DNA from 2 places in the Massilia sp. genome. Region 2 is predicted to be linked to the other one. Evidence: predicted binding sites of a transcription regulator. Region 2 holds the regulator's gene; the other holds the start of a gene.

Region 1 (14,241 bases), on a different contig from region 2:
ACTGCACCGAGGAAGGTTTCTATTCGGTGGACCGCGAAGGCGTCACCATCATGTGCAATGCCGCCTTCCTGAAGATACTGGGATTCCGCAGCGAAGACGAAGTGATCGGCAGGAAGCTGCATGGCGTGATCCACCACGCGCACTCGGACGGCGCGCATTACTGCGTGGAGGATTGCCCGATCTACCGCGCCGCGCGCGACGGCGTGCCGGCGCTGGTGGACGACGAGATGTTCTTCCGGGTGGACGGCAGCGCCTTTCCGGTCGAGTACCGCGCCCGCCCGGTCTGGCGCGACGGCCAGCTGCAGGGCGCGGTCTGCACCTTCGTCGACCTGACCAAGCGCCGCCGCACCGAAGATGCGCTGCGCAAGAGCGAGGCCCATCTGCAGTCGGTGTTCGGGCAGACCGCCGCCGGCATCTGCGAAACCGACCTGCAAGGCCGGATCGTGAAGATCAACGAGCGTTTCTGCGACATCGTGGGACGCACGCGCGAAGCGCTGCTCGGGACCGCGATGCAGGAAATCACGCATCCGGACGACCTGGTGCTGAACCTGCCGCTGTTCAAGCACACCGTCGCGACCGGCGAGCCGTTCGAGATCGAAAAGCGCTACCTGCGTCCGGACGGCAGCAGCGTCTGGGTCAACAATACCGTCAGCCTGATCCGCGCCCCGGACGGACAGGGCGCCGACAGCATCCTCGCGGTCTGCATCGACGTCACCAAGCGCAAGCGCGCCGAGGAAGCCTTGCACGAGGCCGACCGCCGCAAGGACGAATTCCTGGCGATGCTGGCGCACGAACTGCGCAATCCCATGGCCCCGATCCGCGCCGCCGCCGACCTGCTGGAGTCGCGCGACCTGGCGCCCGAGCAGCGCCGCCGCACCAGCCAGATCATCTCGCGCCAGGTCCGGCACATGACCGGCCTGGTGGACGACCTGCTCGACGTCTCGCGCGTCACGCGCGGCCTGGTGGAGCTGCAGCAGGCGCGCCTCGACGTGAAACAGGTCATCGCGGATGCGATCGAACAGGCCCGTCCCCTGATGGAAGCGAAGCGCCACCGGCTGGTGGTGGAACTGGCTTTCGATGCCGCCCAGGTGCTGGGCGACCACAAGCGCCTGGTGCAGGTGCTGAGCAACCTGCTGGGCAACGCGGCCAAGTACACGCCGGCGGAAGGCCGCATCGAGGTGACGATGGGAGCCACCGGATCGCAAGTGATCCTGGAGGTGGCGGACAACGGCATCGGCATCGCCCAAGAACTGCAGGTGCGCATCTTCGACCTGTTCGCCCAGGCCGACCGCAGTCCCGACCGCTCGCAGGGCGGCCTCGGCATCGGCCTGGCGCTGGTGAAGAGCCTGGTGGAGCTGCACGGCGGCAGCGTCGCCTGCCACAGCGAAGGCCTGGGCAGGGGCAGCCGTTTCCTCGTCACCCTGCCGCGCGCGGCCGGGCAGGATGCGCAGTTCGACACGCAGGGCGATGCGCTGGCGCCGGCGCCGACTGCCGCGCGGCGCGTGATGGTGGTCGACGACAACGTCGATGCGGCCCAGATGCTGGGCATGTGCCTGGAGGCGGCCGGCCACGCCGTCATGATCGAACATGGCTCGCAGGAGGCGCTGGAGCGGGCCAGGATCGGGCTGCCGGAAGTGTGCATCCTCGATATCGGCTTGCCGGGGATGGATGGGAACGAACTGGCACGCCGCCTACGGGCGCAGCCCGAGACGGCCGGGGCCATGCTGATCGCCTTGACGGGCTACGGGCAGGAGCAGGACCGGCAGAACGCCATGGCGGCAGGGTTCGACCATCATTTGGTGAAACCGGTGGCGGCGCCGGAGCTGCTGGCGCTGGTGGCGCAGAAGCGGCGCTAGCGCCTGGCTTACACGGTCAGCAGGCCGCGAAAGCCGCGCGCCGCGTAATAGGACTCGGCGCCGTTGTGGTACACGAACACCCGGCCGTAGCGGCGGTCGCCGAACAGCGCGCCGCCCAGCTTGCGCACGTCTGGCGGGGTGGCGATCCAGCTGGAGGTCTTGCGGTCGAATTCGCCGAGCGTTTGCAGGTGGCGGTACTGTTCTTCGGTCAGCAGTGCGATGCCCATGCCGGCGGCCATGTCTTCGGCGCTGCCGCGCGGCTTGTTTTCCTTGCGCGCATCTAGAGCGGCGCGGTCGTAGCAGAGGCTGCGGCGGCCAACGGGGGACTCGGGGGAGCAGTCGCAGAAGACGATGCTGCCAGTGGCTTTGTCCATGCCGACGACGTCCGGCTCGCCGCCGGTGGCCTCCATCTGTGCCAGCGAAGCGAGCGCGGCGGGATGGTCTGCGAGTCTTGCCGCTACCTCGGACCAGTCAGCTCCCGCGTGGCGGTGCATGTTCTTGTCGAAGCGTGCCTTCAATGTCTGCAGCAGTTCCTTGGCTTGTTCCGGGGGCATGGCTGGTCTTGTCCTCTCAGGTGATGACTGCGATCAGGAACGCAAACTTAGCATAGCTCCGGATTCGGGCATGAAAAAACCCGGCTGCCGTTGCCGGCAGCCGGGTTTCGTGAGTCCGATGCGGGAGATCAGTCCCAGCTCAATGCACCACCGGTCTGGTACTCGGTCACGCGCGTCTCGAAGAAGTTACGCTCCTTCTTCAGGTCGATCATCTCGCTCATCCACGGGAACGGGTTCTCCTCGTTCGGGAACAGCGGATCCAGGCCGATCTGCACGGCGCGGCGGTTGGCGATGAAGCGCAGGTAGCCCTTGAACATCGGGGCGTTCAGGCCCAGCACGCCGCGCGGCATGGTGTCTTCGGCGTAGCGGTACTCGAGGTCGACGGCCTGCATGAACAGGGTCTTGAGTTCTTCGCGGAAGGCGGGGGTCCACAGCTGCGGGTTTTCCATCTTGATCGTGTTGATCAGGTCGATGCCGAAGTTCACGTGCATCGACTCGTCGCGCAGGATGTACTGGTACTGCTCGGCGGCGCCGGTCATTTTATTCTGACGACCGAGCGCCAGGATCTGGGTGAAGCCGACGTAGAAGAACAGGCCTTCCATCAGGCAGGCGAACACGATGATCGACTTCAGCAGCTTCTGGTCGTTTTCCAGGGTGCCGGTCTTGAATTCCGGGTCGGTCAGCACGTTGATGAACGGGATCAGGAACTGGTCCTTGTCGTGGATCGACGCGATCTCGTTGTAGGCGTTGAAGATCTCGCGCTCGTCCAGGCCCAGCGACTCGACGATGTACTGGTAGGCGTGGGTGTGGATCGCTTCCTCGAAGGCCTGGCGCAGCAGGTACTGGCGGCATTCCGGCGCGGTGATGTGGCGGTAGGTGCCCAGCACGATGTTGTTGGCGGCCAGCGAGTCGGCGGTGACGAAGAAGCCGAGGTTGCGCTTGACGATGCGGCGCTCGTCCTCGGTCAGGCCGTTCGGGCTCTTCCACAGCTCGATGTCGCGCTGCATGTTCACTTCCTGCGGCATCCAGTGGTTGGCGCAGCCGGCCAGGTACTTGTCCCACGCCCACTTGTACTTGAACGGCACCAGCTGGTTCACGTCGGTCTGGCCGTTGATGATGCGCTTGTCGTCGGCGTTGACGCGCTTGGCGACTTCGGCGGCGGGTACTGCTGCTTCGCCGGCTTGTGGTGCGCGCGGGGCTGGTGCGGTGCTTGGTTCGTCGTCCCAGGAGAGCATGTTCGTTCCTTCTTTTCGTGACTGCGTCCGCACGGGGCGGACGGCCAAATTCATTGATTCGATGACCGCTGTCCGGAAGGACCCAAGCGCTGGAGCAAGGCTGCGAACTTGAATTCCCGCCTGCGCGGGAATGACGGTCTATAAGTTAACGGTGTAAGCCAGCGTTCATGCTGGCCTACACCTTGTTTGATTACTGGCAGGCTTCGCACTCGTCGAAGCCGGCGTCGCCCGGACGCAGGTAGCAGGCGGCGCCTTCCACCACGTCCGCTGCCGCGGCGGGAGCTGCCGCCGGGGCCGTCGCCGCCGGCGCCGCATGGCCGGCCGCCAGGCCGCCCGAGACCGGCACCGCGTTCAGGGCGCCGGTGCGGGTGGTCGACTTCTCCATGTGCGTCGCCGCGATGGTGCGCAGGTAGTAGGTGGTCTTCAGGCCGCGCAGCCAGGCCAGTTTATACGTCTCGTCCAGCTTCTTGCCCGAGGCGCCAGCCATGTAGATGTTCAGCGACTGGGCCTGGTCGATCCACTTCTGGCGGCGCGAAGCCTGTTCCACCAGCCACTTCGGCTCGACTTCGAACGCCGTGGCGTAGATGTCGCGCAGGTCTTGCGGCACGCGGTCGATCTTGGAGAGCGAACCGTCGAAGTACTTCAGGTCGGCGATCATGACCTCGTCCCACAGGTCGCGTGCCTTCAGGTCGCGCACCAGGTACGAATTGATCTCGGTGAATTCGCCCGACAGGTTCGATTTCACGTACAGGTTCTGGAAGGTCGGCTCGATGCAGGCCGACACGCCGATGATGTTCGAGATGGTCGCGGTCGGGGCGATCGCCACGCAGTTCGAGTTACGCATGCCGAACTGCTTGATGCGCTCGCGCACCACGCTCCAGTCCATCGATTCGCTGGTGTCCTGCTCCAGGTAGCCGCCACGCTCTTCCGCCAGCAGCTTGATCGAGTCCTGCGGCAGGATGCCGCGGTCCCACAGCGAACCTTCATAGGTCTCGTAGCGGCCGCGCTCCTCGGCCAGCTCGGTCGAGGCCAGGTAGGCGTAGTAGCAGACCGCTTCCATCGACTTGTCGGCGAATTCGACTGCTTTCTCCGAAGCGAACGGCACGCGCATCATGTGCAGGCAATCCTGGTGACCCATGATGCCCATGCCCACCGGGCGGTGGCGCATGTTCGAATTGCGCGCCTTGTCCACGGCGTAGTAGTTGATGTCGATGACGTTGTCCAGCATGCGCATCGCGGTGCGGATGGTCTTCTGCAGCTTGGCGTGGTCCAGGCCCTCGCCCTTCATGTGCTGCGGCAGGTTCACCGAGCCCAGGTTGCAGACGGCGATCTCGTCGGCGCTGGTGTTCAGCGTGATCTCGGTGCACAGGTTGGACGAGTGCACCACACCGACGTGCTGCTGCGGCGAGCGGATGTTGCACGGATCCTTGAAGGTGATCCACGGGTGGCCGGTCTCGAACAGCATCGACAGCATCTTGCGCCACAGGTCGAGCGCTTCGACCTTCTTGTACACGGTCATTTCGCCGCGCGCGGCCTTGGCTTCATAGGCGACGTAGGCTTCTTCGAAGGCCTTGCCGACCTTGTCGTGCAGGTCAGGCGTTTCGCTCGGCGAGAACAGGCTCCAGTGGCCCTTCTCCATCACGCGCTTCATGAACAGGTCCGGAATCCAGTTCGCGGTGTTCATGTCGTGCGTGCGGCGGCGGTCGTCGCCGGTATTCTTGCGCAGGTCGAGGAATTCCTCGATGTCCATGTGCCAGGTTTCCAGGTAGGCGCAGACCGCGCCCTTGCGCTTGCCGCCCTGGTTCACCGCCACGGCGGTGTCGTTGACCACTTTCAGGAACGGGACCACGCCCTGCGACTTGCCGTTGGTGCCCTTGATGCGCGAGCCCAGCGCGCGCACCGGGGTCCAGTCGTTGCCCAGGCCGCCAGCGAACTTCGACAGCAGCGCGTTTTCTTTAATGGCGTCGTAGATGCCTTCGAGGTCGTCGCCGACGGTGGTCAGGTAGCACGAGGACAGCTGCGAGCGGCGGGTGCCCGAGTTGAACAGGGTCGGGGTCGAGCTCATGAAGTCGAATGACGACAGCAGGTTGTAGAACTCGATGGCGCGCGCTTCGCGGTCGGCTTCGCGCAGGGCCAGGCCCATCGCGACGCGCATGTAGAAGGCCTGCGGCATCTCGATGCGGGTTTCGCGCACGTGCAGGAAGTAGCGGTCGTACAGGGTCTGCAGGCCGATGTAGCCGAACTGCAGGTCGCGGTCGGCGACGATGGCCTTGGCCAGGCGCTCGAGGTCGAACTTGCCCAGCTCTTCGTCCAGCAGTTCGTTCTGGATGCCCTTGGCGATGTACTGCGGGAAGTAGGTGATGTATTCAGCGGCGGCGCCGGCTTGCGGCACTTCATGGCCGAAGACTTCCTTGCGGATGGTGTGCAGCAGGATGCGCGCGGTGACCTGGCTGTAGGCCGGGTCGGTTTCCATCAGGGCGCGGGCGGCCAGGATGGCCGACTTGTGCAGCTCCTCGACCGGCACGCCGTCGTACAGGTTCTTCAGGGTCTCGGCGACGATGGCGTCGGCGTCGACGTGCTTTTCCAGGCCCGAGCAGGCGGCGTTCACGAGGGCGTGGACGTCGTTCATGTCGAGCGGACGGCGCTCGCCGCCGTCGACCACGTGGATCTGCGGCGCGGCGACCTGGGTGCCGCCAGCGGCTGCCTTGGCCGCCTTGCGCTCTTCCATGCGCTTGGCGCGGTACAGCACGTATTCGCGCGCGACGTCATGCTCGCCCGAGCGCATCAGCGACAGTTCGACCTGGTCCTGCACGTCTTCGATGTGGAAGGTGCCGCCGTTCGGCTGGCGGCGCACCAGCGCGGCCACCACGTTGCCCGTCAGCTGCTCGACCAGTTCGCGGATGCGGGCCGATGCGGCGCCCTGCCCGCCGGCGACGGCGAGGAAAGCCTTGGTCATCGCGACCGAGATCTTGTGCGGCTCGAAAGCGACCACGGCGCCGTTGCGGCGGATAACCCGGTAGTCACCACGGGCGACGATCTCTGCGGGCGTGGCGGTGGCCGACGCGCCTGGGGTGACGTGGGGATTGATCGAAATGTCTTGTGCTGTTTGCATTGAGCCTCCAGTGAGCAGCGGACCTGCCGTTTGTCTTGCGCCGGACTTGTCACCCGGACAAAATTTTAAGCAAAGCGATACCCCGCCAGATGGAAATTCTTACTGGCAACCAAGCAAGAGATCGATGCGGCAGGGTAGAAATCGTTGTTGAATCAGTGGCTTGCAGAGCAAGCTTCAAGTCGAACGTGAATCTAGTTTCTTCTGATCCACTACCACTATATCTAGTGTTCGAACTTGATATGAGACTAATTGTAGTGCCTGACCTAGGTCACGGCAAGTGAGGAAGCCCCTAATTTTTTTCCTTTTTTTTGGTGCGTAGGCTTGACAAGCCCATATCGCCAGAACGACGGGCGGTATGCGGTGAGCGAGCACTAACCATGGTCCGACACACTGCACAAGGCTTAATCAAGCCCATGCGCCGCGCATCGTTCTTGTGCATTTTGCACTGGCGAAAAGACAACAAGATGACACGCCGGTCTTGATTTTGTAGGGTGGTCGGCTTGTCCGACCGCGCGTTCAAATTTCGCCTGCGCAGAGATGATGTTTGCTGTTCACCTACTGTCTGGACGCGCGGACGGCGAAGCCGTCCACCCTACATTATAGAGATGCTCATGCCTGGTCATCCGGCGCGCAGATCTCCAGCTTCTGCATCTGGTAGCGCAGCTGGCGCACGCTGATGCCGAGCAGGCTTGCCGCCTGGGTGCGGTTGAATTGGGTCTGCTGCAGGGCGCGCCCGATGATCTCGCGCTCGACCTGGCTCAGGTACTCGGGCAGGTTGCCGGGCAGGCCGTTCGGGCCGAGCATCGCGGCGGCGGGCGCCGCTTCCACCGGCGCCGGCGACGGGGTCGGCAGCGGCTCCGGCATGGGCGCGGGCTCCGGCATCGGCGCCGGCGCGCTCGCGGCCGGTTCGCGCCGCGCCGTATCGCCCGGCCGCGCCGCCTTGAGCGACAAATCGCCCACCTCGATCACGCCGTCGTTGGCGAAGGCCAGCGCCCGCTCCAGCACATTCTCCAGTTCGCGGATATTGCCCGGGAAGGAGTAGGCGCGCAGCCTCTCCAGCACGCCCGGCCCCAGCGCGGCTCTGGCCGGCCCGGCCAGGCGCGCCAGGATCGCCTCCACCAGGGCGGGCAGGTCGTCGATGCGTTCGCGCAGCGGCGGCAGCGCCAGTTCGATCACGTTCAGGCGGTAGAACAGGTCCTGCCTGAACCTGCCCTGTTCCACGCATTTGGCCAGGTCCTGGTGGGTGGCGCTGATGATGCGCACGTCCACCGGTTCCTCGACCGTGGCGCCGATCTTGCGCACGCGCCGCTCCTGGATGGCGCGCAGCAGCTTGACCTGCATCGGTAGCGGCAGGTCGGCCACTTCGTCCAGCATCAGGGTGCCGCCGTTGGCGGCCTGGAAGAAGCCGTCGCGCTCCTCGGCCGCGCCGGTGAAGGCGCCCTTGCGGTAGCCGAAGAACTCGGCCTCCATCAGGGTTTCGGGAATGGCGCCGCAGTTCACCGCGACAAAAGGCTTGCCGGCGCGCGAACTCCGGGCGTGGATCTCGCGCGCGGCCAGTTCCTTGCCGCTGCCCGATTCGCCCGTGATCGAGATTGGCGCGTTGGAGCGCGCCAGCCGCCCGATCTGGGCGCGCAGCGCCTCCATCGCGGCGGAGTCGCCGATCATGCGCGAGCCGGGCGCCGCGCCGTCCGGCCGCGCCGCCGGTGCTTCGGACAATTTCAGGGCCGAGCGCACCATCACGCGCAGGGCGTCCAGGGCCACCGGCTTGGAGATGTAGTCGAAGGCGCCGGCCTTGAGCGCCACCACCGCGTTCTCGGCGCTGCCGTAGGCGGTGATGACGGCGATCGGCGTGCCCTTGTGCGAGGCCGTCACCTCGCGCACCAGTTCCAGCCCCAGGCCGTCCGGCAGGCGCATGTCGGTCAGGATCAGCGCGTAGTCGTGCTCCTCGACCAGGCCGCGCGCCTGGCGCAGCGTGGCGGCGCTGTCGACGTCCAGCCCCATCTTGAGCAGGGTGATCTCGAGCAGTTCGCGCAGGTCGGCTTCGTCGTCGACCACGAGGATGCGGGGTGCGGTCATGGTTCCCTCTAATATATACAGGCAGCCGGGACGTCAGGCCGGCTGCGCGAAGCTGATCACGAAACGCCCGCTCGCCCGGCGCGGTCCGGCGGCGGTGGGGTCGAAGCGGTATTCGTAGTCGAGCTTCGCGTCGTTGTTCAGGCACAGCTCGCGCGCCAGGTACAGGCCCAGGCCCGTGCCCTTGCTCGAGGTGGTGTAGAAGGGCTCGAACAGGTGGGCGCGCACCTCGGGCGTGATGCCGGGGCCGTCGTCCTGCACGTGCAGTTCGATGCGGCCGGCGGCGTCCAGGGCCGGGAAGATGCGGATGCTGCCCGCTTCCCTGCTGGCGTAGCGCACCGCATTGTTCAGCAGGTTGAGCAGCACCTCGTGCAGGTGCAGCGGGTCGAAGCGCACCGCGCTGCTTCCCGGGTCGCCCAGGTAGACTATATCATCCGCGAGCCCGTGGGTTTCGCAGAATTCGGCCTTCAGCTCGGCGAGAAAGCTTGCCAGCTGCACCGGCTCGCCGTTCGGCTGCACCTTGCGCGACAGCTGCAGGATGTCCTCGACCATGCGGTTCACGCGCGTCACGTTGTCGCCCACGATCTTCAGCAGGCGCACTTCGGCCGGGCCGTGCAGGTCTTCGGCCAGCAGCGCGGTGGCGTGGCCGATCGCCGACAGCGGGTTGCGCACCTCGTGCGCGATGCTGGCGGTGAGGCGGCCCATCGAGGCCAGCTTGAGCTGCTGCGCCTGGTTCTCGATGGCGCTCACGTCCTGCATGAACACCACGCTGCGGCCCAGCGCGACGTCGAGCGTGTCGACCCGGGCGAAGCGCAGCTTCAGGTGCACCGGCTGGTCGCGCCGGCCGCGCAGGGGGCCGGCGTCTTCGTGGTAGGGCTTGATGGTGACGAAGAAGGCGCCTTCGCCTGGCGCGCGCAGCCAGGCGCCGAAGGCCTGGGCCAGGGGCTCCAGTCCCGGCGCTTCGCCGAGCCGGAACGCCGCCTCCTCCCCTTCCAGGCCCAGCATGCGCCGCGCCGCCGGGTTGCCGGTGAAGACCGCGTTGTCGTCGCCCACCACCAGGATGCCGTCGCCGACGTCGGCGATCACGATCGCGTTGATCGCCTGCTGGACCCGCAGGTCGGCGCCGCGCTGCGCCGCCAGTTCCTCTTGCTTGATCAGGCGCGCGGCCATGCGGTTCACCACCAGCACGCCGGCGAAGAAGGCGGCCCCGTACAGGCCGGCCTGCATGGGCGAGCGCCCGTCGTCCCGCATGAAGACCTGCCAGGTGGTTTCAAGCAGCAGGAACAGGGTGGCGACGGCGCTCGAGAACAGCGCCATCGTCAGGGGCGCCAGGATCGCGGCGCCGGCCAGCGGGAACAGGTACAGGATCGCCAGGCCGCTGCGCATGCCGCCGGCTTCCAGGTAGAGCAGCGAGATCACGGCCAGGTCGAGCGCGATCTGGCCGCCCAGTTGCAGGGCGAAACGGCGCCGCCACCAAGCCCCGAGCGCGCCGAAGACCAGCGCCGCCGCCAGGTAGAACAGGCAGGCTGGCGTGCTGGCCGCGTCCAGGCGCACGCCGTCATCGGTGATGCTCACTCCGAGGTAGAGCAGCAGCACCAGCGCGATGACGATGCGGGTGATGGTGAAGGTCTGGAGCGAGCGCCACAGGGTCGTGCGCGCTTCGCGGGACAGCACCGCTCCTGGCGACATCGGCCGGCTTACCGCGGCGGCAGGCGCACGTGGCCCGGCGAGCAGTAGTCGTGGCCGTCGGCGTGGACCGCCTCCGAGGCCGGGAAGTGGATGCCGCAGTGCGCGCACTGGGTCATGGTTTCGATCTCGGCCACCGGCGCCTGGCGCGGCGGCTCACGCGTATCTTGCCGATCGAGGGGCGGCTGCCGGCGCGCGCCCAGGCCCTTGAGCTTGGCGCGGATCGCCAGCACGACCAGCCCGATCAGGAGGATCCAGAAGATGACGCGGCTCATGCCAGCCCCCGGTGCAGGACGACTTCGAGCACGAAGCGGCTGCCGACGTAGGCCAGCGCCAGCGTCGCGAAGCCCGCCAGCGTGAAGCGCAGCGCGGTCTTGCCGCGCCAGCCCTGATACCGGCGGCCGGCCAGCAGCGCCGCGAACAGCAGCCAGGACAGCAGCGCGAACACGCTTTTATGGTCCAGGCGCAGGGCGCTGCCGAACAGCTGTTCGGAGAACACCACGCCCGACAGCACGGTGAGGCTGAGCAGGATGAAGCCGATCCAGATCACGCGGAACAGCAGCTTTTCCATGGTCAGCAGCGCCGGCAACTGGTCCAGCGCGCTGCCGAGCCAGCCGCCGCCGGCGGCGCGCGTGTGCAGGCGCGCCTCCTGCAGCGCCATCAGCACCGCGTGGAAGGCGGCGATGGTGAGCGTGCTGTAGGCCAGCACCGCGACCGCGACGTGCCAGCCGAAGGCCGGCGACTGGGCGTTCAGGGGCAGCAGGCTGCCGGGGAAGATCACCGGCAGCACGCTTGCCGCGACTGCGAAAGGCATCACCAGGCGGCGCATGCCGTCCAGGGCGAAATTGCGGTTTTCCAGCCAGTAGGCGGCCACCGAGACCCACAGCGCGCTCGAGAGCATGATGGCGAAGCCGACGCGCAGCCGGCCCGGCTCGGCCACGTCGAGCCCGAGCGCGGCGCCATGCACCGCCCAGGCCACGGCGGTGACGCCTGAGATGACGGCGCCCCGGCGCGACGGCAGCAGGGCGCACACCGCGTACAGCAGGGCCGCGGCGAGAAAGAGGGAATTCTGCATAATAGGAGTCTACACCAACGGGGGTGGCGGGGGCAGGCCCTCTTCCGGCGGCTAGAGCTTGCTGAATCGGCTGCTCACGCAAAAACTGGGTCCCGGCCTGCGCCGGGAGTCGTGGGCGCCAGTGGCGCGCACGACGGCCTTCGGGCTAGTGGTGCAAAACTTATAAGTGTCAGCTCAAGCACGTCATCCCGGCGCAGGCCGGGATCCAATTTTGGTAGCGTCGTCACTACCTCATCAATCCACCGCCGCCATCCGCAACTCCTCCGTATGGTGCCGCTGCTGCTCCTCCATCACCATCACGCCCAACTCGCGCTTGAGCGCGTTGAATTCCGGCGCCGCCGGATCGCGCATGCGCGGGATGTCCACCAGCAGATCGCGCTTGACCGTCCCCGGCCGGTAGGTCATCACGACGATCCGGTCGGCCAGGTAGACCGCCTCCTCGATGCTGTGGGTGACGAACAGGATGGTCTTCCTCAGCGCGGACCAGATGCGCAGCAGCTCGTCCTGCAGGTTGCGGCGGGTGAGCGCGTCCAGGGCGCCGAAGGGCTCGTCCATCAGCATGATCGGGGAATCCAGCGCCAGCACGCGCGCGATCGCCACCCGCTGGCGCATGCCGCCCGACAGGTCCTTGGGAAAGCGCTGGCGGAAGTCGCCCAGGGACAGCATGCCCAGCAGCTCGCCCACGCGCGCGCGGATATCGGCTTTGCCCATGCCCTTGATGTGCAGGCCGAAGGCGATGTTGTCCTCGACCGTCATCCAGGGGAACAGCGCATACTCCTGGAACACCATGCCGCGGTCCGGCCCCGGCGCGGCAACCGGCTGGCCGTCGACCGTGATCGTGCCGCTGCTGGGCAGCGAGAAGCCCGCCACGGCGCCCAACAGCGTGGATTTGCCGCAGCCGGACGGCCCCAGCAGGCAGGTGAACTGCCCGCGCGGGATGTCGAGGTGGATGTCCTGCAGCGCCGTGACGGTCCTGCCGCCGGTCTCGAAGACCTTGTTGACGCCGTCGATGCGGATATGCGGCTCCATGACCTGCGACGGGATACCATGCGGTGCGTTCATGTCAGTGCTCCAGGCCGCGGTGCCAGCGCAGCAGGTGGTTGTTCAGGCGGTTCATGGCGATGTCGATGGCCAGGCCGAGCAGGCCGATGGTGATCATCCCGGCGATGATCTTGTCGGACCAGAAGTACTCGCGCGCTTCCAGGATGCGAAAACCCAGCCCGTTGTTCACGGCGATCATCTCCGACACGATCACCACGATGAAGGCGGTGCCGATCCCGATCCGCACCCCCGACAGGATGTAGGGCACGGCGGCCGGCAGGATCACGCGCAGGAACATGGTGGCGCCGCTCGCGCCCAGGTTGCGCGCCGCGCGCAGGTAGATGCCGTCCACGTGGCGCACCCCGGCGATGGTGTTCATCAGGACCGGGAAGAACGCCCCCAGCGCGATCAGGAACACGGCCGGCGGGTTGCCCAGCCCGAACCACAGGATGGCCAGCGGGATGTAGGCGATCGGCGGAATCGGGCGCAGCAGCTGCACCAGGGGGTTCATCCACGCGTACACGACGCGGCTCGCGCCCATCGCCAGCCCGAGCGGCAACGCGAGTCCGGCCCCCAAGGCGAAGCCCACCACCACCCGCACCATGCTGGTCCAGATGTCGATCGGCAGCTCGCCCGAGAATGCCCAGGACCACCAACCGCCCTCGGTATAGGCCTCGTACGGCACCAGCGGCAGCAGGTAGGCCACCCACTTGCGCCAGACGTCGAGCGGGGCCGGCAGCACCTGCGGGTTGACCCAGCCGTTCATGGCGACCCACTGCCACAGCAGGACGGCGGCCACCGGGACCACCGCGCCGACCGCCATTTCGCGCCAAGCTTCACGGGAATGCTTGCGTCTGTTCCGAGTGCTCATGGTCGGCTCCTCACTTCACGCCCAGGCTGTTCTTGGCGGCCGCCAGCAGGTCGGTGCGCACCCACTCCCGGGCCACCGGCGGTTTCGCCATGCGCCCCACCCCGGTCCTGGCCATGATGTCGGTGGTGACCTGGATATGTTCGGGCGTGATGTCGAAGGAGTACGGCGAGTTGCGGATCGCTTCCTGGAAGTCCTCGCTCGTGATCTGGTTCTTGAAGATCGTCTCGCGCACGTACTTCTCGGCCACCGACGGGCTGTCGATGAAAGTCCTGGTGGCCTCGACGAAGCAGCGCATGAATTTTTCCGCCAGCGGACGCCGTTCGCGGTAGAACTTCTCGGTCATGACCATGGTGCGCACCGGCTCGCCGATCTGGGTGTCGTAGGGTTTCATCACCTCGACCCCGAAGCCCTTGTTGATCGCCTGCGAGGACTGCGGCTCGGACTGCATCATGGCGTCGATCTGCCTGCCGAGCAGGGCCTGGTTCAGGTCGGCGTAGGACAGGAACACCAGCTGCACGTCCTTGCCGGGCGCCGCGTCGGCCTTCAGGCCGTGCTTGGCCAGCTGCGCCATCAGGAGCACTTCCTGGATCGCGCCGCGGGTCACGCCGACCCGCCTGCCCTTGAGCTGGGAGACGCTGCGGATGCCGAGGTCGGGCCGCGCCACCAGGCGCGCGCCGCCCTTGGCGAAACCGGCCACCACCACGATCGGCGCGCCGCCGGCGCGGCCCGAGATCGCCG
Region 2 (14,241 bases):
GGCCCGCATTGTTGATGAGCACGTCGATGTCGCGCCAGCCTTCCGGCAAGCCGCCGAGGGCCGCCTCGATCGAGGCGCGGCTGGTGACGTCCAGCGTGACCGGCAGGGCGGCCTCGCCCAGTTCGCGCGCCAGGCCCTCGAGGCGCTCGGTGCGGCGCGCCGCGAGGATGGCGCGGTGGCCGTTCTGGACGAAGATGCGCGCCATCGCGGCGCCGAAGCCGGCCGAAGCGCCGGTGATAAAGACGATCATGGTAGGTCCCGAGGGCGAAGGAACTGAAAATTGTAGCCGAAATGGCCAGCATCCCGCTGGCCGCCCCGAGCTTGTTAAGACGACAGCAGTTTCCTTGCCCTAAGAGGCCCGGATCACATACAATCAGCTGAATTCACGTCTCACGTAACTGGCGAAACACCGTGCGTCCGCATCCTGATCGCGGCCCACGGCAAAGGTGGAGACCCACCGGGGAACCTGAGACGCCAACTCGCCGTTCGCCTGGGCAGCCACAACTGGTACGTATCGTATCGGGCTGCCTTGCGCCGCTGGTCCTGCAGCCCGCCGGAGCGCCGGACCGACAACGCTGCCGTTGCCTGGTATTTCTCTCGATTGGAGTTTTACATGTTTGCAAAAGATCATACGCTCGCCAATGTCGACCCGGAACTGTGGGATGCCATTCAGAAGGAAAACGTTCGCCAGCAAGACCACATCGAACTGATCGCTTCGGAGAACTACACCTCGCCGGCCGTGATGGAAGCGCAGGGCTCGCAGCTGACCAACAAATACGCCGAAGGTTATCCGGGCAAGCGCTACTACGGCGGCTGCGAATACGTCGACGTCGCCGAGCAGCTGGCGATCGATCGCCTCAAGCAATTGTTCGGCGCGGAAGCCGCCAACGTGCAGCCGAACTCGGGCTCGCAGGCCAACCAGGGCGTGTTCTTCGCCATGCTCAAGCCGGGCGACACCATCATGGGCATGTCGCTGGCCGAAGGCGGCCACCTGACCCACGGCATGGCCCTGAACATGTCGGGCAAGTGGTTCAACGTCGTTTCCTACGGCCTGACCGAGCAGGAAGACATCGACTACGAGGCCATGGAAGCTTTGGCCCGCGAGCACAAGCCGAAGATGATCATCGCCGGCGCCTCGGCGTTTGCCCTGCGCATCGACTTCGAGCGCTTCGCCCGCATCGCCAAGGAAGTCGGCGCCTACTTCATGGTCGACATGGCCCACTATGCCGGCCTGATCGCCGCGGGCGAATACCCGAATCCGGTGCCGCACGCCGACTTCGTCACCTCGACCACCCACAAGTCGCTGCGCGGCCCGCGCGGCGGCATCATCCTGATGAAGGCCGAGTACGAAAAGCAGATCAACTCGGCGATCTTCCCGGGCATCCAGGGCGGTCCGCTGATGCACGTCATCGCCGGCAAGGCCGTGGCCTTCAAGGAAGCGCTGTCGCCGGAGTTCAAGGAATACCAGAAGCAGGTGGTCAAGAACGCCAAGGCGCTGGCCGACACCCTGACCGAGCGCGGCCTGCGCATCGTCTCGGGCCGTACCGAGTCGCACGTGATGCTGGTCGACCTGCGTTCGAAGGGCCTGACCGGCAAGGAAGCCGAAGCGATCCTGGGCCAGGCCCACATGACCTGCAACAAGAACGGCATCCCGAACGACCCGCAGAAGCCCTTCGTCACCTCGGGCATCCGCCTGGGCAGCCCGGCCTTCACCACGCGCGGCTTCAAGGAAGAAGACGCGGTCAAGGTCGGCCACCTGATCGCCGACGTGCTGGACAACCCGCACGATGCCGCGACCATCGAGCGCGTCAAGGCGCAGGTCAAGCAGCTGACCGACAAGTACCCGGTCTACGCGAAGTAAGAAGCAACCCTGGGCCGCCCTGAGCGGCCCATTTTGAATGTTCCGGCGCCATGAAATGTCCGTTCTGCCAGCATGAAGATACCCAGGTCCTCGACACCCGCGTGTCCGAGGAGGGGGACGCCATCCGCCGGCGCCGGCGCTGCGCGAAGTGCGACAAGCGCTTCACCACCTACGAGCGCATCGAACTGTCGATGCCGATCATCGTCAAGAAGAACGGCAGCCGCACCGAGTTCTCGGCGAACAAGCTGCGCGACAGCCTGATGCTGGCCCTGCGCAAGCGTCCCGTCGCCGCCGAAGCCATCGACACCGCGGTGGCCACCATCGAGGAGAAGCTCCTGACGAGCGGCTTGCGCGAGGTGGACACCGGCTATGTCGGCGAGCTGGTGATGCAGGAGCTCAAGCGCCTCGACAAGATCGCCTACATCCGCTTCGCTTCGGTCTACAAGAATTTCGAAGACCTGGCCGAATTCCAGGAAGCGATCGCCGAAGTCGGCCAGCCTCGTAAATAGCAAACGCCGCATCCCGATCTCGGCAGTTCCCTGAACCCGATTGCGCCAGCTCACGGCTGGCCTCGTCACGCCTGATAACTTCGCAGCTCGCTAGTTGATCGAGGGAGGGGCCGTGCAGGACAAAGCGCGAGGTTTTACCTTGGCCGAGGTGCTGGTCGCACTGTTCGTGCTGGCGATCGGCATCGTCGGCGCCGGCGCCACCCAGCTCACCGCCGAACGCACCCGCCAGCAGTCGGCGCTGATGTCCGAGGCGGCCCGGTTGGCGGATTCGCTCGCCGCGCGCATGCAGGTCAATCCCGCCGTGGCCAGCCTGCCCGACGGCGCCAATCCTTATCTTGCCCTGTCCTACGACGCAGCAAGCGGCCCGCCCGCGGCCGGCGCCGGCTGCTTCGCGGGCGACTGCACGCCGCTCCAGTTGGCCGAGTTCGACCTGTACGAAATCCGCCAGGCGGTGCACGCGCAATTCCCGCGCGGCCGCATCGCGGTATGCCGCGACGGCGCACCCTGGGACGGCGCCGCCGGGCGCCTGCGCTGGAGCTGCGACGGCAATGCGAACGCAGTGCCGGTCGTCAAGCTGGGCTGGCAGGGCACGGGCGATGCACCCGGCTACGTGGGAGTGCTCCGATGAGTCCCCGGGCACGGCGGGAAAGCGGCATGACGATGCCCGAACTGCTGGTCGCGTCAAGCGTCGGCCTGGCCGTGCTGCTCGCTTGCGCCAGCCTGTTCATCTGGGCCAGCCGCGCCTTCGCCGCCCAGGTGGAAACGGCGGCGATGGACGATGCCGGACGCTACGCGCTGGAAGCGATCGCGCGCGCCGTGCGCCAGTCGGCGGCGGCCGACCCGGACGGGCAGGGCGGGGCGGCGGATCCGGCGGCGCCGGCGCGCCTGTCGGGCCTGGACGCGCGCAGGGTGAGCCAGGCCGGATTCGGCATCGACAATGCGGCGCCGGACGCCGTCAACGGCAGCGACGTGCTGGCGGTCCGCTTCCCCGGCACCGGCGCCCCGCCCAACGGCGACGGCACCAGCCTCGATTGCGCCGGCTTCGCCGTCCACCGCAACGAGGAGGGCTGGAGCATCTTCTATGTGGCCCGCAATGCCCAGGGCGACGCCGAATTGCGCTGCAAGTACCGCGGCAACAACAACTGGTCGGCGGACGCGGTGGTGGGCGCCATCGACAGCTTCCAGGTGCTGTACGGGCTCGACGGCGATGCCGACGGCACCCCCGAGCGCTACCTGAATGCCAGCGCCCTGGCCGGACTGGATGCCGGCCTGGTACTGGAAGGCAGTACCCCCGCCGAGCGCGATGCCGACCTGCGCCGCCGTACCCACTGGAAGAAGATCGCCAGCGTGCGCGTGGCCCTGCTGCTGCGCGGGCCGGTGAGCCGGCTGGCGTCGGCGCGCAACGCCGTCCACGCGCTGTTCGGGAGCGACTATGGCGCACTGGCAGGCAGGTCGGATGCCGGCACGCAGCTGCGGGAGGCCGAGCTGTCGGGGGCCGGCGCGGCGCGCTATCGCAAGGTGTTCGGCACCACCATCGCGCTGCCGGCGCGCATGCGCTGAGCCGGCATGGGACCCGCCATCCACCCGCCGTACGCCGGCCAGCGCGGCCTCGCGCTGCTCACGGCGCTGCTGCTGATGCTGGCAGTGCTGCTGACCAGCATCGCGGCGGCGCGCAGCGCGATCAGCGGCGCCCGCGCCGCCGGCCACGAGCGCGACCGGATGCTGGCGCTGCAGGCCGCCATGGCCGCGCTGGCCGATGCCGAGCGCGACATCGAAGGCGGCCAGGACCCTGCCTCGGCACGCGCCGCCGCACTGGCCGGGGCGGCTCCCGCCGCCTTCGCCGCCGGCTGTCGCGGCGCCACGCCCTACGACGGCCTGTGCGAGCATGCGCCGGACCCCGGCGCCATCTTCGCCGCACTGGCCGACGACGAAGGGCCGGCGATTCCGCTCGGAGCCTTCACGGGCGCGCTGCTCCCCAGCGGAGAAGGCGCGCTGCCGGCCCGGGCGCCGCGCTACCTGATCGAACGGATGCCCGCGGCCCCCGACACGCTGCTGTACCGGGTGAGCGCCCTCGGTTTCGGCAGCATGGCGGGCACGCAGGTGGCGCTGCAGGCCTATTACCGCAAGCTGCTGGCCGCCGCGCCGCCCGCAGGCAGCGGGGCTCCCGGGAACGCGCCGCCGCCGGGACTGGGGCCGGAGCCGGGGCAGGGCGAACCGGCCGGTCCGGAAGCGCCGGGGCCCGCGCCCACCGACTTGCCCGGCACCCCGGGCGGCCCCGGCCTGCGGGTCGGCTGGCGCGAGATCGGCAACTGGCACCAGGCCGTGGCGGCGGGAAGGGAAGGGCGATGAAGCGCCGTTGTGGGTTCACGCTGGTGGAACTGCTGGTCGTGCTGGCGATCGTGGCCATCCTCGCCGCGATCGCCTACCCGGGCTACGCGCGCCACGTGGTCAAGGCGCGCCGGGTCGAGGCCCAGCTGGCGCTGGTCGACGCCATGCAGCGCCAGGAGCAGTACCGCGCCCTGCACCATACCTATGTGGCCTTCTCGATCGCCTCCCCGGATGCGGACGGCAGCCAGTTCCGCTGGTGGCTCGGCGCCACGGCGCGGGACAGCGCCTACGAGCTCGACGGGCGTGCCTGCGAGGGGCAGGCCATCAGCCAGTGCATCGAGCTGCGCGCCCGGCCGGGCACCGCGAACGTCGACACCGGCTTCAGCGATCCCGACTGCGGCGACCTGAGCCTGGACAGCACCGGCGCTCAGGGCGCGAGCGGCGGCGGGCGGCGCTGCTGGCCATGAGCGGCCGCGCTCCGGGGCACGCCGTCAGCGGCGCCACGCTGGCCGAACTGGCCGTGGTGCTGGCGATTGCCGCCGTCGCCTTCGCGGTCGCCGCGCCCGACCTGCACGCCCTGCTGGCTTCCCAGCAGATCAGGGCCGCGTCAAACGAACTGCACGATGCCATTCTCTACGTACGGGCGCAGGCGATCGCCCGCAACGAACAGGTCAAGCTGGTGCCGCGCGACCCGGCCGGGGCCGACTGGACGCGCGGCTGGACGGTCTTCATCGACCGCGACGGCGACCGCCAGCCGGGCGCGCCCGACGAGGTGCTGGCCGTCCACGGGCCGCTGCCGCAAGGCCTGCGCCTCGATTATTCCTTCACCCAGTCAGCGCCGCCCCAGTACATCGCCTACAATGGCGCCGGACGCAGCTGCAGCGACGGCAACAGCGGCGCCGCGCGGCTCGGTACGCTGTCGCTGTTTCACGGCGGGCATACCCGGCGTATTAAAATCAACATGCTCGGACGCGTACGGCAGTGCAACCCGGCGCGCGACGAGGGCTGCGACGGCGCCCCGGCGCCGCGCTAGTTGCCCGGTTGCGGGCCGGGCTGAACAGCGGAACGGAATACCTTGGCAAACGACACGGCACAGATTCACGACGATAGCGAGGGCATGGCGCTGGCCCTGGCCTGGGCGGCGAAAGGCATGTATCTCACGGCGCCGAATCCCCGGGTCGGCTGCGTGCTCGTGCGCGACGGCCGCGTGATCGGCGCCGGCCACACCCAGCCCGCAGGGCAGGCGCATGCCGAGATCCAGGCCATGCGCGACGCCCAGGCACGCGGCAACGACGTGCGCGGCGCCACCGCCTACGTCACGCTGGAACCCTGCAGCCATTACGGCCGCACGCCGCCGTGCGCGAACGCGCTGGTGCAGGCCGGCATCGGGCGCGTGGTGGCCGCCATGCTCGACCCCAATCCGCTCGTCGCCGGCCGCGGCCTGGCCCAGCTGGAAGCGGCGGGCATCGCTGTCACCTCCGGCGTGCTGGCCGAGCAGGCCCATGAGCTGAATATCGGTTTCTTCTCGCGCATGCGGCGCGGCCTGCCCTGGGTGCGCCTGAAAGTGGCCGCCAGCCTGGACGGCGCCACCGCGCTGGCCGACGGCGAAAGCCAGTGGATCACCGGCCCGGATGCCCGCGCCGACGGCCACGCCTGGCGCGCCCGCGCCCAGGCGATCCTGACCGGCATCGGCACGGTGAAGGCCGACGACCCGCAGCTGACCGTGCGCGGTATCGACACTCCCTTGCCGCCGCGCCGCGTGATCGTCGACAGCCGGCTGGAGATCGACCCGGGTGCCCGTATCCTGCAGGGCGAGCCGTGCTGGATCGTCGCCGCCGTCGAAGCGCCCGCGAAGGCCGCCGCCTTGCGCGCCGCCGGCCATGAAGTCATCATTCTGCCGAATGCGCAGGGCAAGGCCGACCTGCCGGCCCTGATGCGCGAGCTCGGCCGGCGCGAGATCAACGAAGTGCACGTGGAAGCCGGTGCGAAACTGAATGCGTCGATGGTGCGCGAAGGCTGCGTCGACGAACTGCTGGTCTACCTGGCGCCCAGCCTGATCGGGCCGGGGCAGGGCATGTTCGCACTGCCGCCGCTGGCGAGGCTGAGCGAGCAGCGCCGGCTGCGCTTCCACGACCTGGCGCGGGTCGGCGACGACATCCGCATTCTGGCCCGCTTCGCCCAACCTGACATCAACACTGAACACTAAGGAATAAGCCGTATGTTTACTGGAATCGTCGCCGCCGTCGGCAACATCACGTCGGTCACCCCGCTGGAAGGCGGCTCGTTCGCGGGCGTGCGCCTGGAAGTCGACGCGGGCCCGCTGGCCCTGGCCGATGTCGCGCTGGGCGACTCGATCGCCATCAACGGCGCCTGCATGACCGTGGTCGCCAAGACCGACCAGGCCTTCACCGTGGACGTCTCGCGCGAAAGCCTGAGCAAGACCGTCGGCCTGGCGGCGCCGGGCGAAGTCAACCTGGAAAAGGCGCTGACCCTGGCCGAGCGCCTGGGCGGCCATCTGGTGTCCGGCCACGTGGACGGGCTGGGCACCGTGCACAGCTTCGAGCCGGTGGGCGAGTCGCGCGAACTGGTCATCGATGCACCCTGGGAGCTGGCCAAGTTCCTGGCCTACAAGGGCTCGGTGGTGGTCAACGGCGTGTCGCTGACGGTGAACCGGGTCGAGGACATCGAAGGCGAGGGCGGCAAGGTATGCCGCTTCTCGATCAACCTGATCCCGCACACGATCGAGGTCACGACCCTCAAGCACTTGCAAGCCGGGTCGAAGGTGAACCTGGAGATCGACCTGATCGCGCGTTACGTGGAGCGCATGCTTTCGGCCAAAGCGTGAATCAGCCGCCCGGCGCCGCCTGGGCGGCGCCGGATGCCGCCACGCTCGTTGCCGCCTGCTGCTCTGGGTTCAACACCACCTGCACGTAGTTCTGCGCGTTGAAGTAGCGCCGCGCCGCCACCTGGATCTCCTCGCCCGTAATCGCCTGCACCTGCTTCTCGACCTCCAGGATCGAGGCCGGGGCGGTCCCTTCGCTCAGCGCCGACTGCAGGTGCGACAGCCAGTAGCCGTTCTCGCGCAGCGAGCCGCGGTGGTTCTGGATCCAGTTGCGCTTCACCTTGTCGAGGTCGCCCGCCTCCGGCCCCTTGGCCTGCAGGCGCTCGATCTCGGCGAAGGTGGCCGCGATGACCTTGTCCACGTGCTCGGGCCCGGTCGGCAGCGTGACGCCGATCGAATAATTACCATACGGGATCTTGCTCAGCACGCCAGACGCGCCGCCGCCGTAGATCAAGGCCATCTTCTCGCGCAGCACCTCGATGATGCGCAGGTTGAGCACCTCGAGCAGGGCCGCCAGGCGCAACTGCTCGGCATCGCTGAACTCGGCCTTGCCGGTGAAGGTCAGCGACACCGTGCTCTTCGGCTCCGAGCCGCTGCGCACCTCGCGCTTGACCACGCCCGTTGCCGGACGCAGGCCGACGTCGCGGTAGGCCACCGTGAGTTCGGGCGTGGGCAGGCTGCCGAGGTAGCTCGCCAGCAGCGGCTTGAGGGCCGCCACGTCGAAGCTGCCGACCAGGATGAATGTCAGGTCGCGGGCAGAGGAAAAACGCTGGCGGAAGATGTCGATGCTGCGATCCAGGTCGATCTGCTCGTACTCCTCGGCCCTGAGGGTGCGCGGCGCGCGCGGATGCTGGTTGTACAGCGCCGCCATCACCGCGTCGCCGAAGCGCGCGCCGGGCTGCGCGCTCTGGTTGCGCGCCTGCTCGACCTGCTTGCCGACGTAGGAGCGGAACAGGTCTTCGTCGCGCCGCACGTCCTGGAACTTCAGCCAGGTCAGCTGCAGCATGGTCTCGATGTCGGTCGCGCCCGAGGCGCCCACCACCACGTCGGTGTAGTTGGCCAGCCCGACGTTCACCTGCGCCGCCTTGCCCGCCAGGATCTTGCGCATGTCGAGCGGGGTGAAGTCCTTCACCCCCATGCTGGCCACGATCGCATTGGCGAAGCGCGCATTCAGGATATCCTGGTCGCCGAACAGGCTCTGGCCGCCGAAGCGGGCGGCGCTCATCAAGACCTGGTCGTTGCGGAAATCGGTCGGCTTGAGGATCACCTTGACGCCGTTCGACAGCGTCAGGCGGGTCAGGCCGAGCGCCGCATCAATCGACTCGGCCACGATGCCGCCGGGCTGCGGCGGGCGCTCCATCAGGCGCGCCGCCACCGCCTTCTCGTCGTGCGGGCGCAGTTCCGCGCGCTCGGCGCCGGCCACCGCGGCCAGCAGTTGCGCGCCCGCGGGCGTGTCGGGACGGGTCACGCCGGTGTACAGCACCAGCTTGCCCGAGTTTGCCGGAATGGTGCGGCGCGCATAGGCGTTGACCTCGTCGAGGCCGATGCCGGACACCAGCTCCTTGACGTAGCGGTATTCGGTGTCGATGCCGGGGATCGCTTCCTGCTGCAGGAAGTTGCGGATGTACTCGGCGGCATAGGTGGCGGAGTCGCTCTTGGCGCGCTCGTTCCAGGCCTGCTCGTAACTGCGCATCAGGCTTTTCTTGACCCGCTCCAGTTCGGCCGCGCCGAAGCCGTAGCGGCGCGCGCGCTCGTTTTCCTCGACCAGGGCGGTGAGCGCCGCATCGGCGCCGCGCGGTCCCAGTGCGGCCGAGGCGTTGTACGAGCGGTAGCGCGGGGTCAGCTTGCCGAGCGAGCTGCTGGCGCCCATGAAGGGCGGCTCAGGCAGCTGCGACAGTTCCTGCAGGCGCTGGTTGAGCATGGTGGAAAACAGCGACTGCACCAGGTCGTCGCGGTAGGCGCGGATGGTGCCGGCCTCGGCCACCGGCTGCACCGGGTAGCGGATCAGCACCGCATTGCCGGTCGCCTCGGTGTCGGTGACCACCAGCGCCTCGGTGGCCTGGCGCGCCGGGATCTCGGCGTAGGCGCGCGGGCGCGCCGGCACCGGGTTCCTGAGGTGGGCGAAATGCTGCTTGATCAGCTGTTCGGCGTGCAGCGGGTCGACGTCGCCGACCGCCACCACCGCCATCAGGTCGGGACGGTACCAGTCGCGGTAGAAACGGGTCAAGGCCTCGGGCCGGAAGCTGCGCAGCACCTCCTCGGTGCCGATCGGCAGGCGCTCGGCGTATTTCGAGCCGTTGAAGATCGCCGGCATGATGCTCTTGCCCATGCGGTCCGAGGCGCCCTTGCCGAGGCGTAGCTCTTCCAGCACGATGCCGCGTTCCTTCTCGATGGCGTCCGGGTCGAAGCGCAGGCCGTGGGCCCAGTCTTCCAGCACCTGAAAGGCCTTGGCCACGTGCTCCGGCTTGTCGGTGGGGATCGGCAGGATGTAGACGGTTTCGTCGAACGAGGTATAGGCGTTCAGGTCGGCGCCGTAGCCGACGCCGATCGACTGCAGGTAGGACACCAGTTCGTGCTTGCGGAAGTTGGTCGAGCCGTTGAAGGCCATGTGCTCGACGAAATGGGCCATGCCGCGCTGGTCCTCGTCTTCGAGGATGGAGCCGGCCTTGACCACCAGGCGCAGTTCGAGCTTGCGTTCGGGGCGGGCATTGCGCTGGATGTAATAGGTCAGGCCGTTGGCGAGCTTGCCCACCTTGACCTGCGGGCCGACCGGGATCGGGGCGTCCAGGCGCAAGGGCGCGCCGGCCTTGGGGGCGGCCGGCGTCGAGGCCGGGGCGGCAGCGGCCAGGCCCGCCGGCCAGTAGGCGCAGAGCAGCGCGGCCAGGCAAAGACCGCGCACGGCATTCTTGCTCATCGGGGATCCAATTTCAGTGGACGAGCACGCATTCTACCGCGCGCACCCGCATAGTCTGTTGCGCAGTCGTGCTTGCAGGTCAAACGGCGACACGCCCCTTTGCCAGCAGCGCCGCCATCTCATGGGCCGGCACCGGGCGGCTGTACAGGTAGCCCTGCATCACGTCGCAGCCGATCAGGCCCAGGAAGTCGCGCTGCCCGACCGTTTCCACGCCCTCGGCCACGACCGATAGCGACAGGCCCTGGGCCAGCGCGATGGTGGCCTGGGCGATGGCCGCGCTGCGCTGCTCGGAAGTGATGTTGCGGACAAAAGTCTGGTCGATCTTGAGCTTGTCGAGCGGGAAGCGCGACAGGTAGCCGAGCGAGGAATAACCGGTGCCGAAGTCGTCCAGCGACAGCGACACGCCCATGGCGCGCAGCTCGGCCATCTCGGTCTCGGCCACCGCGCTGTCGCCCAGCATCACGCTTTCGGTCAGCTCCACTTCCAGGTAGCGCGGCGCCAGTCCGCTCTCGGCCAGGGCCTTGCGCACCACCGCGCTCACCGAACCGGCCTTGAACTGGTTGGCCGAGACATTGACGGCTACCCGCACCGGGCTCAAGCCGGCGTTTTGCCACGCCTTGTTCTGCAGGCAGGCCTGGCGGATCACCCACTCGCCGATCGGGTGGATCAGGCCGGTGTCCTCGGCCAGCGGGATGAAGTCGCTCGGGGAGACCGTGCCGATCTCCTCGCTGCGCCAGCGCAGCAGGGCTTCCATGCCGACCACGCTGCCGTCGATGCGCGAGACCTGGGGCTGGTAGTGCAGGGCCAGTTCCTCGCGCTCGATCGCGCGGCGCAGGCGCGTCTCCAGCGCCAGCCAGCGCAGCGCCTGGGCGTTCATCTCGCCCTTGAAGAAGCGGAAACCGTTGCGTCCGGCGCCCTTCATCTCGGTGAGCGCCGCGTCGGCGGCCTTGAGCAGGTCGCCCGGGGCGTTGCCGTCGCGCGGGAAGATGCTGATGCCGACGCTGCCGGTGACCACCACGTCGTGCTCGCCCACCGCGTGCGGCTGGGCGATGGCGTCGATCAGGCGGCGCGCCGCCAGGATGATGTCGTCGTTGTCCTTGCAATTGGTGAGCAGCAGGACGAATTCGTCGCCGGACAGGCGCGCCAGGGTATCGGTCGGGCCGGCGATGCTGCCGACCCGGCGCGCCACTTCGCGCAGCACGGCGTCGCCCGCGGCGTGGCCGAGGCTGTCGTTGATGCGCGAGAGGCGGTCGACGTTAAACAGCAGCAGGGCGAGCTGGCCGTCGCCCAGGCGCGCGGCGGCCATGGCCTGCTGCAGGCGGTCGTTGAACAGCGAGCGGTTCGGCAGCAGGGTGAGGGCGTCGTGGTTGGCCAGGAAGTCGAGCTGGTGGTACGCGGCCTTCAGCGCCGACAGGTCGGTGGACACCGAGACGTAGGCGGTCAGCTCGCCGGACTCGTCGCGCACGGCGCTGATGCTGAGGCGTTCCGGGTAGACCTCGCCGTTCTTGCGGCGGTTCCAGATCTCGCCGCGCCACTGGCCGTCCTGCGCCAGGCAGTGCCACATGTCGCGGTAGAACGAGGCGTCGTGCCGGCCCGAGCGCAGGATGCTCGGGTTGCAGCCCAGCACCTCGGATTCGCGGTAGCCGGTGATCTGCTCGAAGGCCGGGTTGATGGCGACGATGCGCGCCTCGGCATCGGTCATCAGGATGCCCTCGCGGGTGCTGTCGAAGACCTGGCGCGCCAGCTCGAGCCGGTGCTCGCTCTCGCGCAAGGCCTTGTCGGCGTCGGCGCGCGCCAGCGCTTCCAGCTGCAGCTGGGTGGCGTGGCGCTGTACCACGTCGTACAGGTTCAGGTTTTCGTAGGCCACCGCGAGCTGGGCGGCCAGCGCCGTGGCCCAGCGTTCTTCCTCGTCGGTGAAGGAGGGCGCGCCCGGGCGGCGCGCGCAATACAGCCAGCCGTGCGGATGCTGCAGGTCGTGCACCTGCAGGCCGAGGAAGCTGCCCATCGGCGGATGGCAGGATGGGATGCCGGCCAGCAGGGGATCGCCCTGGGCCAGGCGCAGCGGCGCCCGGGCGCGCAGCAGCATGCCGGGCAGATGGGCGTCGTCCAGCGCGTGCGAGGCCAGCAGTTCGGGCGCGAGCTCCCAGGTGTCGAGGTGGCGCACGCCCCGTTCGTCCCGGTCGAGCAGGCACAGCGCGGCGAAGTCGGCGTGCAGCACGCGCCGCGCCGCATCCAGGAAGGAGGCGGCCAGGGTCTCGACCCGGCGCTCGCCGATCAGGGCCAGGCACATGCGCTCCAGTTCGGCCAGGCGCGCGCCCAGGTCGAAGGGCAGGGCGCGTTCGCGCTCCGGCGCCGGTTCGGCCACCGGCAGCGGCGGGGCGCCTTCGAGCACGCCCAGTTCGGCGCTGATGGCGTCCAGAATCTGCTGCGGGTCGGCCGGCTTGGGCAGGACGGTGGCGACGCCGCTGCGCGCCGCCATCGCCTTGGTTTCGCGCTCGGCGTACACCGCCGAGAAGAAGATCACGCGGATGTCGCGCAGGTCGGGGTCCTGGCGTAGTTGCTGCACCAGTTCGTAGCCGTCCATGACGGGCATCAGGATGTCGGTAATGATCAGGTCGGGACGCTGGGCGCGCGCCAGCGCCAGCGCCTGGGCCCCGTCTTGCGCATCGAGCAGGCGGTGCCCGGTGAAGCCGAGCAGGGCGTTCAGGAAGGCGCGGTTGCTCGGCCGGTCGTCGACGATCAGAATCGTGGCCATCAGTCCTGCCTCGCTTGCGAAAGCAGGTTGCGGCTGAACGAATGCGGAACGACCGCCATGTCTACTCCAGGAAATGGCCCTGTAGCGCCGGGGAAAGGCCTCGGCACCACATGTGGCCGCAATGTCATTATCATAATCGAGTCGTGCTTGGACGCGCTCTTTGTTGCGTGTCGGAAACTTAGCTTAGCAATTCTCACCCCATGAAAATACGCGAATTGTTGCATGTTGCCTTATGGCAACGCCCGTTGACGAATTCACAGTGTTGTGCTGAGGAGTATCGCCAGCGCTCGGTTGAACGGCGGTAAATCCTTTAAAATAGCGGATTGTGCAAAACTCCCGTTTCAAGGAATCCGTATGTCTATCTCCAGCACCGAGGAAATCGTTGCCGAATTGCGCGCCGGCCGCATGGTCATTCTTGTCGATGAAGAAGACCGCGAGAACGAGGGCGACCTGGTGCTTGCCGCCGATTTCGTCACCCCGGAAGCGATCAATTTCATGATCCGCCACGCGCGCGGCCTGGTCTGCCTGACCCTGACCGAAGAGCGCTGCGACGAACTGGCGCTGCCGATGATGACGTCGAAGAACGGGACCTCCTTCGGCACCAACTTCACGGTGTCGATCGAAGCGGCCGAGGGCGTCACCACCGGCATTTCCGCCGCCGACCGCGCACGCACCATCCAGGTGGCCGTGAACAAGGGCACGACGCCGGACGACCTGGTGCAGCCGGGCCACATCTTCCCGCTGCGCGCCCAGAAGGGCGGCGTCCTGATGCGCGCCGGCCATACCGAAGCCGGCTGCGACCTGACCGAGATGGCCGGCCTGACCCCGGCCTCGGTGATCTGCGAGATCATCAAGGAAGACGGCACCATGGCGCGCCTGCCCGACCTGATCGAATTCGCCAGGGAGCACAAGCTGAAGATCGGCACCATCGCCGACCTGATCCATTACCGCAGCCAGAACGAAAGCCTGGTCGAGCGCGTGGCCGAGCGCCCGCTCGGCACCCCGTACGGCGAGTTCAAGCTGGTCGCCTAC

Evidence for each region. Region 2 encodes NrdR, which represses ribonucleotide reductase genes. Its sites were predicted from a motif close to CACNANATNTNGTG; they were not measured.
Region 1: ACK4S9_RS02645 (ribonucleoside-diphosphate reductase subunit alpha) is a predicted target of NrdR. The motif match lies at 6,971-6,984, and genes of this name have one in related genera.

What each region holds. Positions count from the first base shown of each region.
Region 1 is NZ_JBKBOV010000003.1:32,417-46,657, forward strand. Features, by position in the region: gene ACK4S9_RS02630 (PAS domain S-box protein) at 1-1,856, shown strand, start outside; gene ACK4S9_RS02635 (DUF4256 domain-containing protein) at 1,865-2,410, opposite strand; gene ACK4S9_RS02640 (ribonucleotide-diphosphate reductase subunit beta) at 2,539-3,645, opposite strand; gene ACK4S9_RS02645 (ribonucleoside-diphosphate reductase subunit alpha) at 3,836-6,757, opposite strand; gene ACK4S9_RS02650 (sigma-54-dependent transcriptional regulator) at 7,367-8,833, opposite strand; gene ACK4S9_RS02655 (two-component system sensor histidine kinase NtrB) at 8,867-10,519, opposite strand; gene ACK4S9_RS02660 (PP0621 family protein) at 10,528-10,791, opposite strand; gene ACK4S9_RS02665 (inner membrane protein YpjD) at 10,788-11,591, opposite strand; gene ACK4S9_RS02670 (ABC transporter ATP-binding protein) at 11,826-12,620, opposite strand; gene ACK4S9_RS02675 (ABC transporter permease) at 12,655-13,503, opposite strand; gene ACK4S9_RS02680 (ABC transporter substrate-binding protein) at 13,514-14,241, opposite strand, start outside.
Region 2 is NZ_JBKBOV010000051.1:8,332-22,572, reverse strand. Features, by position in the region: gene ACK4S9_RS20515 (SDR family oxidoreductase) at 1-250, opposite strand, end outside; ZMP/ZTP riboswitch at 385-503, shown strand; gene glyA (serine hydroxymethyltransferase) at 614-1,861, shown strand; gene nrdR (transcriptional regulator NrdR) at 1,912-2,370, shown strand; gene pilV (type IV pilus modification protein PilV) at 2,483-2,998, shown strand; gene ACK4S9_RS20495 (PilW family protein) at 3,025-3,930, shown strand; gene ACK4S9_RS20490 (pilus assembly protein) at 3,937-4,719, shown strand; gene ACK4S9_RS20485 (type IV pilin protein) at 4,716-5,165, shown strand; gene ACK4S9_RS20480 (GspH/FimT family protein) at 5,162-5,731, shown strand; gene ribD (bifunctional diaminohydroxyphosphoribosylaminopyrimidine deaminase/5-amino-6-(5-phosphoribosylamino)uracil reductase RibD) at 5,774-6,904, shown strand; gene ACK4S9_RS20470 (riboflavin synthase) at 6,917-7,543, shown strand; gene ACK4S9_RS20465 (M16 family metallopeptidase) at 7,545-10,454, opposite strand; gene ACK4S9_RS20460 (EAL domain-containing protein) at 10,534-13,209, opposite strand; gene ribBA (bifunctional 3,4-dihydroxy-2-butanone-4-phosphate synthase/GTP cyclohydrolase II) at 13,564-14,241, shown strand, end outside.